Regions from separate parts of the Streptomyces thermoalcalitolerans genome, predicted to be linked through region 1. Evidence: predicted binding sites of a transcription regulator. Region 1 holds the regulator's gene; each other region holds the start of a gene.

Region 1 (5,086 bases):
GATCTCCTTCGGGATGCAGAGCGCCCGGCAGCACGTGCTGAGGATCCTCGACCGCACGCACACGCCCGGGCGTCCCGAGGCATGCGTGACCGAGGCCCGTGCGGCGGGTTTCGAGCACATCAACCTGGATCTGATCTACGGCACGCCCGGCGAGTCCGACGACGACTGGCGGGCCTCGCTGGACGCGGCTCTCGGAGCCGGGCCCGACCATGTGTCGGCGTACGCGCTGATCGTGGAGGAGGGCACACGGCTCGCCCGCCGGATCCGCAGGGGAGAGATCCCGACGACGGACGACGACGTGCATGCCGACCGGTATCTGATCGCGGAGGAGACGCTCTCCGCGGCGGGCTTCTCGTGGTACGAGGTGTCCAACTGGGCCGCCTCGGACGCGGGGCGCTGCCGGCACAACGAGCTGTACTGGCGGGGCGCCGACTGGTGGGGCGCGGGACCCGGGGCGCACAGCCATGTGGGGGGCGTGCGCTGGTGGAACGTCAAGCACCCCGGCGCCTATGCGGCGGCCCTCGCCTCCGGGCGCTCCCCGGGTGCGGGCCGGGAGCTCCTCACGGAGGAGGACCGCCGGGTGGAGCGGATCATGCTGGAGCTGCGGCTGCGGGAGGGCCTTCCGCTGGACGTGCTGCGCCCGAAGGGCCTGGAGGCCTCCCGGCGGGCGCTGTCCGACGGGCTGCTCGAGCAGGAGCCGTACGCGGCCGGGCGCGCCGTGCTCACCCTGCGGGGCCGGCTGCTGGCGGACGCGGTGGTGCGGGACCTGGTGGACTGAGGAACGGGCGGACCGAGGCACCGGTGACCGAGGCACCGGTGGACTTGAGGCATCGAGGGCGCGCCGCCCCCGAGGCGTGTGCGCTCACCCGCCCTCGCCCGAGGGGAGCCGCTGCCCCGGCGGCACAACACCCCGCGCCCGGGCCGCCATGCCGTCATGCCGTCACGAAGTCGATCAGCTGCTCCACCCTGCCCAGCAGCTCCGGCTCCAGGTCCTTGTACGACCGCACCCGGGACAGGATCCTCCTCCACGCCGCGCCCGTGTCCTCGGGCCAGCCCAGCGACCGGCACACGCCCGTCTTCCAGTCCTGGCCGCGGGGGACGTCGGGCCAGCCCGCGATGCCCAGGGACGACGGCTTCACGGCCTGCCAGACGTCGACGAACGGGTGGCCGACCACCAGGGCGTGCTCGCTGGTCACCACCTCGGCGATGCGCCACTCCTTCGTGCCGGGGACCAGGTGGTCGACGAGGACGCCGAGACGGGCGTCCGGCCCGGGGGCGAACTCCTCGACGACCGCCGGCAGGTCGTCGATGCCCTCCAGGTACTCCACGACCACGCCCTCGATGCGCAGGTCGTCGCCCCACACCTTCTCGACCAGTTCGGCGTCGTGCCGCCCCTCGACATAGATGCGTCCGGCGCGGGCCACGCGCGCGCGTGCGTGCGGGACGGCCACCGAACCGGAGGCCGTACGGGTGGGCCGCGGCGGCCCGGACGACGGCTTCACCAGCGTGACCACCCTGCCCTCCAGCAGGAAGCCGCGGGGCCGGAGCGGGAACACCCGGTGCCTGCCGAAGCGGTCCTCCAGGGTCACCGTGCCCGCCTCGCAGTGGACCACCGCCCCGCAGAAACCGCTGCCCGGCTCCTCCACCACCAGACCGGGCTCGGCCGGAACCTCCGGCACGGCCCTCGGCTTCCTCCAGGGCGGGGTCAGATCGGGGGAGTACACACGGGAGCGCGGGCCCGGGGAGCCCTCGCCGAAAGGGCGGTGACGGGAGACGGGTGGGCGCATTCGAGTGACGATAGGGAGAAACCCGCGGCCGGTCAGCGTGACACGCCGAAGCGCGCGGCCAGGGCGTCCCGCTGGGCCCGGACGAAGGCCGCGTCCACCACCGCTCCGTGACCGGGCACGTACAGCGCGTCCTCGCCGCCGAGCGCCAGCAGCCGGTCGAGGGCGGCGGGCCACCGGGACGGCACGGCGTCGGGGCCCGCCTGGGGCTCACCGGACTCCTCGACCAGGTCGCCGCAGAAGACGACGGCCGGCTCACCCGGGACGACGACCGCGAGATCGTGGGCGGTGTGACCGGGGCCCGCGTTCGCCAGCAGCACCTCGCGTCCCCCGCCGAGCGGGAGGGCGAGCCGGTCGCCGACCTCGTGCCCGGGGCGCACCAGGGCGTTCGCCGCCTCCTCGGCCGCCCGTGCGTCCAGCCCGTGGCGCACCGCGTCCGCGCGCAGCTCGGCACGTGCGCCCTCCGCGTCGCCGTACACCGCGCGGGAGCCCTCGGCGGCGAAGATCTCCGCGCCCGTGAACGCCGCCGCCCCGAAGACATGGTCGAAGTGCGGATGCGTCAGCGCGAGAAGCCTCACATCGCCGCCGGCGAGCTCCCGCGCCTGCGCGCGCAGCCGCGCTCCCTCCGCCAGGCTCGACCCCGCGTCGACGAGCAGCGCGCGGTCCGTCCCGGCCACCAGCCCGACGGTGCAGTCCCACCCCGGGAGACGCACCCGCCCGACCCCGTCCGCCAGCCGCTCCCATCCCGACTCTTCCCACGTCACGCTCATGGGGAGACGCTAGTGCCACAGCGCAACCGCCTTGCCCGGGGTATACCCGACAGCCGTACACTGTGCGAGTAAAGCTGGCACTCTTATGCGTCGAGTGCCAGGCGGGGAAGCCGACCAACGACTTCTGGAGGTGTGCGCGATGCTCAGCGAGCGGAGACTTCAGGTATTGCGCGCGATCGTCCAGGACTACGTCGGCACTGAGGAGCCGGTCGGCTCCAAGGCCCTGACCGAGCGGCACAACCTCGGCGTCTCGCCGGCCACGGTCCGCAATGACATGGCGGCCCTGGAGGAAGAGGGCTACATCGCCCAGCCGCACACCAGTGCCGGACGTATCCCCACCGACAAGGGGTACCGCCTGTTCGTCGACAAGCTGGCCGAGATCAAGCCGATGAGCGCGCCGGAGCGGCGTGCCATCCAGAACTTCCTCGACGGCGCCGTCGACCTCGACGACGTGGTGGCCCGCACGGTGCGACTGCTCGCGCAGCTGACCCGGCAGGTCGCCGTGGTGCAGTACCCGTCGTTGACCCGTTCGACCGTGCGGCATGTGGAGCTGCTGTCGCTCGCGCCCGCCCGTCTGATGCTGGTGCTGATCACGGACACCGGCCGGGTCGAGCAGCGGGTGATCGACTGCCCCGCCCCCTTCGGGGAGACGTCCCTGGCCGATCTGCGGGCGCGGCTGAACAGCCGGGTCGCCGGCCGCCGCTTCCGGGACGTCCCGCAGCTGGTGGAGGACCTGCCCGAGAGCTTCGAGGTCGACGACCGCGGAACCGTCTCGACCGTGCTGTCCACGCTCATGGAGACGCTCGTCGAGCAGAACGAGGAGCGGCTGGTGATCGGCGGCACCGCCAACCTGACCCGCTTCGCGCACGACTTCCCGCTCACCATCCGGCCCGTCCTGGAGGCGCTGGAGGAGCAGGTCGTCCTGCTGAAGCTGCTCGGCGAGACGAAGAACGCGGACATGACCGTGAGCATCGGTCACGAGAACGCCCACGAAGGACTCAACTCCACGTCCATCGTGTCGGTCGGTTACGGTTCAGGCGGCGAGGCAGTGGCCAAGCTCGGCGTGGTCGGACCGACCCGCATGGACTACCCGGGAACGATGGGAGCGGTACGCGCAGTGGCACGGTACGTCGGACAGATCCTGGCGGAGTCGTAGGTGGCCACGGACTACTACGCCGTCCTCGGCGTGCGTCGCGACGCGTCGCAGGAAGAGATCAAGAAGGCCTTCCGGCGGCTCGCGCGCGAGCTGCACCCGGACGTCAACCCGGATCCGAAGACCCAGGAGCGGTTCAAGGAGATCAACGCCGCCTACGAGGTGCTGTCGGATCCGCAGAAGAAGCAGGTCTACGACCTCGGTGGCGACCCGCTCTCGCAGTCCGCCGCCGCCGGCGCGAGCAGTGGCTTCGGGGCGGGTGCCTTCGGGAACTTCTCCGACATCATGGACGCCTTCTTCGGAACGGCGTCGCAGCGCGGACCGCGTTCGCGCACCCGCCGGGGCCAGGACGCGATGATCCGGATCGAGGTCGAGCTGGACGAGGCGACCTTCGGCACGACGAAGGACATCCAGGTCGACACGGCCGTCGTGTGCAACACCTGCAACGGCGAGGGCGCGGCCCCCGGCACCAGCGCCCAGACGTGCGACATGTGCCGCGGCCGCGGTGAGGTCTCCCAGATCACCCGGTCCTTCCTGGGCCAGGTCATGACCTCCCGCCCCTGCCCCCAGTGCCAGGGCTTCGGCACGGTGGTGCCCACCCCGTGCCCGGAATGCGCCGGTGACGGCCGTGTCCGCGCCCGCCGCACGCTGACCGTGAAGATCCCGGCCGGTGTGGACAACGGCACGCGCATCCAGCTCGCGGGGGAGGGCGAGGTCGGCCCCGGCGGCGGTCCCGCCGGTGACCTCTACGTCGAGATCCAGGAGCTGCCGCACCCGGTGTTCCAGCGGCGCGGCGACGACCTGCACTGCACGGTCACCATCCCGATGACCGCGGCGGCCCTCGGCACCAAGGTGCCGCTGGAGACGCTGGACGGCCTGGAGGAGGTCGACATCCGTCCGGGCACCCAGTCCGGCCAGTCGATCCCGCTGCGCGGCCGGGGCGTCACGCATCTGCGCGGCGGCGGACGCGGCGACCTCGTCGTGCACGTCGAGGTGCAGACCCCGACCAAGCTCGACCCCGAGCAGGAGCGCCTGCTGCGCGAGCTGGCCAAGCTGCGCGGCGAGGAGCGCCCGCAGGGGCAGTTCCAGCCGGGACAGCAGGGGCTGTTCGCACGGCTGAAGGACGCGTTCAACGGGCGCTGACGGGCGCGTGGAGCCCGGCTGACGGCCGAGGGCCGGGCCGCCCCCTCCGCAGGCAGACGCAGTGCGCCGTCCCCGAGGACGGCAAGGTCCACGCCGGCCGGGTCCCTCATGGGCGGACGCAGCCGGCCGGGCCGGCAGGGACCGTTCTCGTGACCGCCCGCGGTGCCCGGCCGCCCTGCGGTCGCCTGTGGCCGAAGGACGCGTTCACCGGGCGCCGGAACCGGTGCGGAGGGGAC
Region 2 (5,086 bases), on a different contig from region 1:
ACGGCCCGATGAAGCCCCGGCAACCCTCCAGCCGGTTCTCGTAGACCGCTGACCGGTGCCCTCCGGTCACGGTCGGTCGTTCACGCGAGGCTCCTGGCTAGGGAAGGTGCCAATTCCGTCTCACGGCGAGATGCGTCGTGAGGAAGATGAGGAGAAAGGGCCTCGCCTCACATGGCTGTGCAGACTGCTGCAAGCAGCACTGGTTCCAGTGTTTCCACCGTTTCCACCGTCGACCTCGGCCCTGCCACGGCCCTGAGCTGCCGCGAGTGCGGCCACCGCGTCCCCCTCGGCCCGGTCTTCGCCTGCGAGGAGTGTTTCGGCCCGCTGGAGGTCGCCTACGACTTCTCGGCCTACGACACCGAGGGGCTGCGCAAGCGGATCGAGGAGGGTCCCACGAGCCTCTGGCGCTACGCGCCGCTGCTGCCCGTCCCCGCGGACGTGGCCGACAAGCCCAACCTCAACCCGGGCTGGACCCGGCTCGTCCAGGCCGACCACCTCGCCCGTGAACTCGGTGTCGACGCCGGCAAGCTCTTCGTCAAGGACGACTCCGGCAACCCGACGCACTCCTTCAAGGACCGTGTGGTCGCCCAGGCCCTGGAGGCGGCACGCGCCTTCGGCTTCACCACCCTGTCCTGCTCCTCCACCGGCAACCTCGCCGGTGCCGTCGGCGCCGCCGCCGCCCGTGCCGGCTTCCGCTCCTGCGTGTTCATCCCGCACGACCTGGAGCAGGGCAAGGTCGTCATGGCCGCCGTCTACGGCGGCCGGCTCGTGGGCATCGAGGGCACCTACGACGATGTGAATCGTTTCTGCTCCGAGCTGATCGGTGACCCGGCCGGCGAGGGCTGGGGCTTCGTCAACGTCAACCTGCGGCCGTACTACGCCGAGGGCTCCAAGACGCTGGCGTACGAGATCTGCGAGCAGCTCGGCTGGCGGCTGCCCGACCAGATCGTCGTCCCGATCGCCTCCGGCTCCCAGCTCACCAAGATCGACAAGGGGCTGCGGGAGCTGATCGAGCTCGGTCTGGTCGAGGACAAGCCGTACAAGATCTTCGGGGCGCAGGCCGAGGGCTGCTCCCCCGTGTCCGCCGCCTTCAAGGCCGGCCACGACGTCGTACGGCCGCAGAAGCCGGACACCATCGCCAAGTCGCTCGCCATCGGCAACCCGGCCGACGGGCCGTACGTCCTGGACATCGCGCGCCGCACCGGCGGCGCCGTGGAGGACGTGACCGACGAGCAGATCGTGGACGCCATCAAGCTGCTCGCCCGGACCGAGGGCATCTTCGCGGAGACGGCCGGCGGGGTGACCGTCGGCGTGACGAGGAAGCTGATCGAGAACGGCGTCCTCGACCCGGCGAAGACCACGGTCGTCCTCAACACCGGCGACGGTCTGAAGACGCTGGACGCGGTGGCCGGCACGGGGCTCACCGCGACGATCCGCCCGAACCTGGACTCCTTCCGAGAGGCTGGCCTGCAATGAGCGTGACCGTTCGTATCCCCACCATCCTGCGCACCTACACCGGCGGCCAGGCCGAGGTCACGGCCGAGGGGGCGACCCTGAAGGAGGTCATCTCCGACCTGGAGAAGAAGTACACGGGCATCGCCGCCCGCGTCCTGGACGACCAGGGCAAGCTGCGCCGGTTCGTCAACGTCTACGTCAACGACGACGACGTCCGGTTCGAGCAGGGGCTGGAGACGGCCACGCCGGACGGCGCGGGCGTCTCGATCATCCCGGCCGTCGCCGGCGGATGACCGTCTCCGCGGACGCTCGTTACCTTCGGTAACAGGCGTCACCGAGTGTGTTCGGGATTGCCCCCTCCGTGAGAGAAGCGGAGGGGGCGATTCTGTGGGATTAAACGCGGTAGAGTTGGGGAACGCGCTCCCGATTCCCTGATGCGGAGCCATGAATTCCTGCCGCACAGCCGACAAGAAGCAGCCAAAATGTGTGCGCTCTTTGTGGCATATGTCTCTTTCGTGCGGCCTGACTTGACCTGAATTCAGGTGAATTCTCGTCACATTCCCGGCCGTCGGCGTCCGGATTTCTCGTCCGAGTGACCTGTTGCAGAGGGCAGTTGGGCAGATACATTCAGCCGCGGTCGACGCGTTCCGGCGCACGCCCCCAATCCATGGGGGGTGAGGTCTGACCCGGATCCGCGAAGTGTGGATCTGTGCAAGGGCCAGTAATAGGGGAGTTAGGCATGGCTCAGGGCACCGTCAAGTGGTTCAACGCGGAGAAGGGATACGGCTTCATCGCGGTCGACGGTGGTGCAGACGTCTTCGTCCACTACAGCGCGATCCAGATGGACGGCTACCGCACGCTGGAGGAGGGCCAGCGGGTCGAGTTCGAGATCTCGCAGGGTCAGAAGGGCCCGCAGGCCGACATGGTCCGCGTCACCGCCTGAACGTTCTTCGGACGAAGGGCCCGCGCCCCGAGGGCGCGGGCCCTTCGCGTGTGCTTTTTCTCCGGTGCGACGGTCCCTTTCGTCCGGTTCGATCCGGGGCTCTTCTCCCTGTTCGCCCCGGGCTGATCCCTCCGGGGGCGCTTGCACTCGACCATGCCGAGTGCTAATCATTGGCGTTAGCACTCTGAAGGTGAGAGTGACAACGGAAGGACCGGGTCGGTGAGGCCCGCAGGTCCGGTGGAGCAAGGAACCACTGGCCGGCGAGCCGTCCGTCGCGGGCGCGGGCGCGGTCCGAAGGAATCACCCCCAGTCCTGGAGGGACCACTTCACATGGCCAAGATCATCGCGTTCGACGAGGAGGCGCGGCGCGGCCTCGAGCGCGGCATGAACCAGCTCGCGGACGCCGTCAAGGTGACCCTGGGCCCCAAGGGCCGCAACGTCGTCCTCGAGAAGAAGTGGGGCGCCCCCACGATCACCAACGACGGTGTCTCCATCGCCAAGGAGATCGAGCTCGAGGACCCGTACGAGAAGATCGGCGCCGAGCTGGTCAAGGAAGTCGCCAAGAAGACCGACGACGTCGCCGGCGACGGTACGACCACCGCCACGGTCCTCGCCCAGGCGCTGGTCCGTGAGGGCCTGCGCAACGTCGCCGCCGGTGCCAACCCGATGGCTCTCAAGCGCGGTATCGAGAAGGCCGTCGAGGCTGTCTCCAGCGCCCTGCTCGACCAGGCCAAGGAGGTCGAGACCAAGGAGCAGATCGCCTCCACCGCCTCCATCTCCGCCGCCGACACCCAGATCGGTGAGCTCATCGCCGAGGCCATGGACAAGGTCGGCAAGGAAGGCGTCATCACCGTCGAGGAGTCGCAGACCTTCGGCCTGGAGCTCGAGCTCACCGAGGGCATGCGCTTCGACAAGGGCTACATCTCCGCCTACTTCGCCACCGACATGGAGCGCATGGAGGCGGTGCTCGAGGACCCGTACATCCTCATCGCCAACTCCAAGATCTCCTCGGTCAAGGACCTGCTCCCGCTGCTGGAGAAGGTCATGCAGGCGGGCAAGCCGCTGCTGATCATCGCCGAGGACGTCGAGGGCGAGGCCCTGTCGACCCTGGTCGTCAACAAGATCCGCGGCACCTTCAAGTCCGTCGCCGTCAAGGCCCCGGGCTTCGGCGACCGCCGCAAGGCCATGCTCGGCGACATCGCCATCCTCACGGGCGGCGAGGTCATCTCCGAGGAGGTCGGCCTCAAGCTGGAGAACGCCACCCTCGACCTGCTGGGCCGCGCCCGCAAGGTGGTCATCACCAAGGACGAGACCACCATCGTCGACGGTGCCGGCTCCGCCGAGCAGGTCCAGGGCCGCGTGAACCAGATCCGCGCCGAGATCGAGAACAGCGACTCCGACTACGACCGCGAGAAGCTGCAGGAGCGCCTGGCCAAGCTCGCCGGCGGTGTCGCGGTCATCAAGGCCGGTGCCGCCACCGAGGTGGAGCTCAAGGAGCGCAAGCACCGCATCGAGGACGCCGTCCGCAACGCCAAGGCGGCCGTCGAGGAGGGCATCGTCGCCGGTGGTGGCGTGGCCCTGGTCCAGGCCTCGCAGACCTCCTTCGAGAAGCTGGACCTGGAGGGCGACGAGGCCGTCGGTGCCGAGATCGTCCGCAAGGCCCTGACCGCTCCGCTGGCCCAGATCGCCGTCAACGCCGGCCTCGAGGGCGGCGTCGTGGTGGAGAAGGTCCGCAACCTCACCCCGGGCCACGGCCTGAACGCCGCGACCGGCGAGTACGTGGACATGATCGCCGAGGGCATCATCGACCCGGCCAAGGTGACCCGTTCCGCCCTGCAGAACGCGGCCTCCATCGCCGGTCTGTTCCTCACCACCGAGGCCGTCATCGCCGACAAGCCCGAGAAGGAGAAGGCGGGCGCCGGCGCCGGCATGCCGGGCGGTGACATGGACTTCTGATCGACCGGTTCCGGTTGATCGACCGTCCGACCGAGGGCGGCGCTCCCTGGCAGCAGGGGGTGCCGCCCTCGGGCTTTTCCGCCGGAGTCGGGCAGGGCCGTATTCCGGCTGGATCAGGCGGCCGTCGGTCCGGGTGCGCCGTCGGCTGATGCGCAGGGGCGCGGATCGGGCCGTTGCTCCCGGACCGGCGGACCGGACTCCGAAAGGGCTTCAGTCCCTCGGCCTGATCGCCACCGCCAGTGTGTCGCCCGGCCGCAGCCTGCGGTGGAGCCATGTGGCGTTCTCCGGGCCGAGGCCGATCCAGGCGCTGCCCCGGGAGGCACAGGTGAGGGAGCCGATGTAGAGGCTGGAGCCGTCGGTGCCGCGGAGTTCGACCACGTACGGATCGTCCGTCGTGCAGGCGGACCTGGTGAGTTCTCCGACGGCCTCCCGTGTGAGGCCGCGTTTCGCGGCGACGGTCAGCAGCTCGGTGGAGGAGCGGAGCGGGCGGCTCGTGGCCATGGGCATGGCCCGGCCGTCGACGGTCAGGGTCCGCCGCTCGACGGCCTCTGGCAGACGGCCGCGCCCACACCGCTGAGGCTCACGTCGGCGTACGCGGCGGTCGCGGCCGGCGGCGTGTACGCCGAGCCGTACACCGTCGCCCGCATCACCCGTGACGGCCGTACCGTCCACTCCGCGCGCCCCGACCGCCACCGGGTCCTGCCCGAGGAGGAGGTCCCTGAGGTGGCCGCG
Region 3 (5,086 bases), on a different contig from region 1:
AGTTGGCTGGTCACCTACATCGACTGGCGACGCCGGCGCTGTTTCGTGGAGCCGACGGACGAGGGCGGGCGTGCCAAGTGGAGCGGATTCGGGCCGGAGCGCGTCCGCTCCCGGGCCCTGACCCGGGCCGCTCGTGACGTGCTGCTCGGCAGTGATCCGCCGGTGGCCCTCACCCGGCGGGCCATGGCGCGGCTCGCCATGGCGCGGGAGGCACACCTGGACGTCGTCCACCCGGGCGGCACGCTCATCATCCGGGACGGTGACGGGGACGTGCGCTGGTGGACCTGGGCGGGGCACCGGGCGAACGCCACTCTGGCGGCCTCGCTCTCCCCGGTCACGATCCCGCACCGGCGCGTGGACGACCGGTTCATCGCACTGCGCGACGATCTCACGCCACAGGCCTGGCGGGCGGCGCTGGCCGATGCGCGGGCCGGCCTCACCCTGCCCGAGGTCGACATCCGCGCCGTACGCGGCCTGAAGTTCGCCGAGGCCCTGCCCGAGCGGCTGGCGGAGGCCACCCTGGCGGCCCGGCTGGCGGACGAGGCGGGCGCACGGGCGGTGCTGGCGGAGGACGTACGGTTCGTGGTCCGGCCGTAAGGGGCCCAAGGGTCCGGGAAACCGCGCACGCTCCCGCTTCGGCCCGGGCAAGAGGAGCAATCAACGGGGCGGGAACGCACCGGTGCCCGGCGCCCCCGAAGGGGTGCCGGGCACCGGAGAGGTCAGGCCGGTGAGGCGCTCAGTGGGCGTGGCCGTGGCCGTGGCCCGCCGCGGCGGCCTTCTCCTCCTCCTTCTTCTCGACGACCAGGGTCTCGGTCGTCAGCAGGAGGGAGGCGATGGAGGCGGCGTTCTCCAGGGCGGAGCGGGTGACCTTGACCGGGTCGATGACGCCGGCCTTGATCAGGTCGCCGTACTCGCCGGTGGCGGCGTTGTAGCCGTTGCCCTTCTCCAGCTCCTTGACCTTGGAGACGATGACGTAGCCCTCCAGGCCCGCGTTCTCCGCGATCCAGCGCAGCGGCTCGACGAGGGCGTTGCGGACGACCGCGACACCGGTGGCCTCGTCGCCGGTCTTGCCGAGGTTGTCCTCCAGGACCTTGGAGGCGTGGACGAGCGCGGAGCCACCACCGGAGACGATGCCCTCCTCGACCGCGGCGCGGGTCGCGGAGATGGCGTCCTCCAGACGGTGCTTCTTCTCCTTCAGTTCCACCTCGGTGGCGGCGCCGACCTTGATCACGCACACGCCGCCGGCCAGCTTCGCGAGGCGCTCCTGGAGCTTCTCGCGGTCCCAGTCGGAGTCGGTCTGCTCGATCTCGGCCTTGATCTGCGCGACGCGGGCCTCCACGTCCTCCTTCTTGCCGGCACCGTCGACGATCGTGGTGTCGTCCTTGGTGACGGTGACACGGCGGGCGGTGCCGAGGACGTCCAGGCCGACCTGGTCGAGCTTGAGGCCGACCTCCTCGGAGACCACGGTGGCGCCGGTGAGGACCGCCATGTCCTGCAGCATCGCCTTGCGGCGGTCGCCGAAGCCGGGGGCCTTGACGGCGACGGCGTTGAAGGTGCCGCGGATCTTGTTGACGACCAGGGTGGACAGGGCCTCGCCCTCGACGTCCTCGGCGATGACCAGCAGAGGCTTGGAGGAGTTGGCCTGGATGATCTTCTCGAGCAGCGGCAGCAGGTCCGCGATCGCGGAGATCTTGCCCTGGTGGATCAGGATGTACGGGTCGTCGAGGACGGCCTCCATGCGCTCCTGGTCCGTCACGAAGTACGGCGACAGGTAGCCCTTGTCGAAGGCCATGCCCTCGGTGAAGTCCAGCTCCAGACCGAAGGTGTTGGACTCCTCGACGGTGATGACACCGTCCTTGCCGACCTTGTCCATCGCCTCGGCGATGAGCTCACCGACCTGCTGGTCCTGGGCGGACAGCGCGGCCACGGCGGCGATGTCGGACTTCTCGTCGATCGGACGCGCCGAGGCGTGCAGGTCGTCGGAGACGGCCTTGACGGCGGCGTCGATGCCCTTCTTCAGGGCGGCCGGGGAGGCACCGGCGGCGACGTTCTTCAGACCCTCGCGCACCAGCGCCTGGGCGAGCACGGTGGCGGTGGTGGTGCCGTCACCGGCGATGTCGTTGGTCTTGGTCGCCACCTCCTTCACCAGCTGGGCGCCGAGGTTCTCGTACGGGTCCTCGATCTCGACCTCGCGGGCGATGGTGACGCCGTCGTTGGTGATGGTGGGGGCGCCGAACTTCTTGTCGATGACAACGTTGCGGCCCTTGGGACCGATCGTCACCTTGACCGTGTCGGCCAGCTTGTTGACGCCGCGCTCGAGGGCGCGACGGGCGTCCTCGTCGAACTTCAGGATCTTCGCCATGGCAGCGGGAGCCCTCTCGGAAATCTGAGCGGAGAACAACTGCGCCCCGGACGCCCGGCCTGTGATCGGTCGCGGGGCCAGGGGCGCAGCTCACAGCAGGGTGCTGAGGTGGCTTACTTCTCGATGATCGCGAGCACGTCGCGAGCCGAGAGAACGAGGTACTCCTCGTTGTTGTACTTCACCTCGGTGCCGCCGTACTTGCTGTAGAGCACGACATCGCCGACCTTCACGTCGAGCGGGAGACGGTTGCCGTCCTCGAAGCGGCCCGGGCCCACGGCCAGCACGACGCCCTCCTGGGGCTTCTCCTTGGCGGTGTCCGGGATGACCAGGCCAGAAGCCGTGGTCTGCTCCGCGTCCAGCGGCTGGACCACAATGCGGTCCTCGAGCGGCTTGATGGCAACCTTGGAGCTGGTGGTCGTCACGATCCGACCTCCCCCTTCGGAGATCTCACGGGGTTGACTGTCTGAGGTGGCGACCAGGTCGATCCGTCGTCGCGGGTGCCGGACCTGCCCGTCGCTTTATTGGCACTCTCCAGGGGGGAGTGCCAGCACCGAGACTATGACCGCGATTAGCACTCGGTCAAGCTGAGTGCCAATTGCCTCGCGGCGCGTCGGCGGGGTCCTTCCGACTCCTGTTCGGGCACGGTGCCGCTTCTCTCAGCAACCGCCCTCCAGGGGGTCTTGCACTCTTTTATCCCCTTTTGTCACCAACGCGCTGCCGGGTCGCACGGTTCGCCCTCCGGCTCCCCGGGATCCCCGGACCGGGGGATCCGGCAGCGGGCCCGCCGGGCCGCCGGCCGTCCGGCGCCGGACACGCGCGGCGCCCGCCCCGGTCCGACGACACCGTCCACGTCCATGAGGAACACGCCGAGCGGCAGCCGCGGTTCACGGACCATGTCGACGGGCCGGAACTGCCCTCCGCACCGCCCTGCACACCACCCCGGGCACCGTCACAGGTAGTCCTCCAGCCGGGCCACCGCGAACCCCTCGGCCGTCACATGGTCGAGGAACCGGCGCATGGCGTCGACCATCGTGCCGTTCCACTCGGCGGGGCCCCGGAAGTGGGTGAGGACGACGTCCCCGGGCCGCAGCCGCCGGTCGCTCTCACGGAACTCCCAGCGGTCGACGAAAACCTCCTCGTTCCAGAGCGGCACGTACGCGATGCCGCAGGACTTGGCGGCGCGCAGGGTGTCCCGGTTGTAGTTGCCGTAGGGCGGGCGGAACGCCTTCGGACGCTTGCCGAACTCCTTCTTCATCACGTCCTGCATGCCGCAGATCTCGTGCCTCTGCTCCTCGTAGGACAGGCCCGGCAGATACGGGTGGTTCAGGGTGTGGTTGTTGAGGGTGACTCCGGAGGCCTGCATCGTCCGGAAGTAGCCGTAGTCGCTCTCGACGAGGTAGTCGGTGAGGAACGCCGTGTACGGGATCTTCAGGTCGTCCATCATGCGCAGGAACGCGGGGTCCTTCTCCGCACCGTCGTCGATGGTGAGGAAGACGACCTTGTGCGCGGTGGGGACCGTGGTGAAGACCGGGGGCAGGTCCTCGTCCTCCTGACCGGTCACCTCGAAGCCCGGGCGGACGGTGATCCTCGGCTTCGCGGCGGGCGGCGGCGGGGGCGGCAGCGGAACCTGCTCCAGGCCCCAGCGGCCGGCGGCGGCCGCCCGCTGCTCGTAGGAGGTGCGCAGACGGGTGGCGTAGGAGTCCAGCGCGCGGGCCGAGGGCGCCTGGAGGCGCTGCTGACCGGGTGCCGGGTGCGCCTGCGTGCCCGACGGGGTGCAGCCCGAGGCGAGGGCGGCCATGGCGAGCCCCACAAGTCCGCTCTGGATCCCGGCTCTGCGCCGCGCGCCCCCTTGGGGGGCTTTGGCGATTTTTTTGTCATTTTGTACGACCAGCCTCATGCCGCTGGATCCTCGCAGGCCGCCGCCGGGAACCCGGGACGACACCGCGCCCCGGGGCACGCCGTCCACCGGGCGGCCCACAATGAGCCGGTGAACGACCCTCTCCACACCTTCGCCTCACTGCTCACCCCCGAGGGCCGCGCCCTCCTGGACGAGGTGCGCGGCATCGATCCCGCCGACGAACTCGCCGTCGCCACCCGGCTGCGCCGCGACCATCCCGCCGAGCTGGTGTCGGCGGCACTCGGCCAGGCCCGGCTGCGGCAACGGGCGGCGGCGAAGTTCGGGGCCGAGGACGCGCAACGGATGTTCTTCACCCCGAACGGGGTGGAGCAGTCGACCCGGGCGAGCGTGGCGGCGTACCGGGCACAACGGCTGCGGGGGCTGGGCGTGTCCTCGGTCGCCGATCTGTGCTGCGGGATCGGCGGCGACGCGATCGCGATGGCCCGCGCGGGGATCCGGGTCCTCGCCGTGGACCGGGACCCGCTGACCGCCGCCGTGGCCCGCGCGAACGCCGAGGCCCTGGGGCTCAGCGAGCTGATCGAGGTCCGGGAGGCGGATGTGACACAGGTGGACCCCTCACCGTACGACGCCGTCTTCGTGGACCCGGCCAGAAGAGGAGGCCGGGGCCGGATCTTCGACCCGGAGGCGTACTCGCCCCCGCTCTCCTGGGCCGTCGGCACGGCCCTGAAGGCACCGCACGCCGCCCTGAAGACCGCCCCGGGCATTCCGCACGAGGCGATCCCGCCGCAGGCCGAGGCCGAGTGGGTCTCCGACGGCGGGGACGTGAAGGAGGCGGTGCTGTGGTTCGGCACCGAGCCGGGCCTGGT

The links. Region 1 encodes HrcA, which represses chaperone genes, less so after heat shock. Its sites were predicted from a motif close to TTNGCACTCNGNNNNNCNGAGTGCNAA; they were not measured.
Region 2: a site for HrcA is predicted at 2,539-2,565, ahead of groL (chaperonin GroEL). Genes of this name have one in related genera too.
Region 3: a site for HrcA is predicted at 2,931-2,957, ahead of groES (co-chaperone GroES). Genes of this name have one in related genera too.

Annotation. Positions count from the first base shown of each region.
Region 1 is NZ_BAAAHG010000008.1:36,873-41,958, reverse strand. It holds gene hemW (radical SAM family heme chaperone HemW) at 1-778, shown strand, start outside; gene ABD224_RS07380 (DUF3097 domain-containing protein) at 933-1,787, opposite strand; gene ABD224_RS07375 (MBL fold metallo-hydrolase) at 1,820-2,554, opposite strand; gene hrcA (heat-inducible transcriptional repressor HrcA) at 2,694-3,710, shown strand; gene dnaJ (molecular chaperone DnaJ) at 3,711-4,850, shown strand.
Region 2 is NZ_BAAAHG010000038.1:17,307-22,392, reverse strand. It holds SAM riboswitch class I at 1-153, shown strand, start outside; gene thrC (threonine synthase) at 172-1,476, shown strand; gene ABD224_RS20435 (ubiquitin-like small modifier protein 1) at 1,473-1,748, shown strand; gene ABD224_RS20430 (cold-shock protein) at 2,195-2,398, shown strand; gene groL (chaperonin GroEL) at 2,729-4,354, shown strand; gene ABD224_RS20420 (hypothetical protein) at 4,565-4,861, opposite strand; gene ABD224_RS20415 (hypothetical protein) at 4,970-5,086, shown strand, end outside.
Region 3 is NZ_BAAAHG010000005.1:171,581-176,666, reverse strand. It holds gene ABD224_RS05725 (DEAD/DEAH box helicase) at 1-597, shown strand, start outside; gene groL (chaperonin GroEL) at 737-2,362, opposite strand; gene groES (co-chaperone GroES) at 2,476-2,784, opposite strand; gene ABD224_RS05710 (polysaccharide deacetylase family protein) at 3,312-4,259, opposite strand; gene ABD224_RS05705 (THUMP-like domain-containing protein) at 4,350-5,086, shown strand, end outside.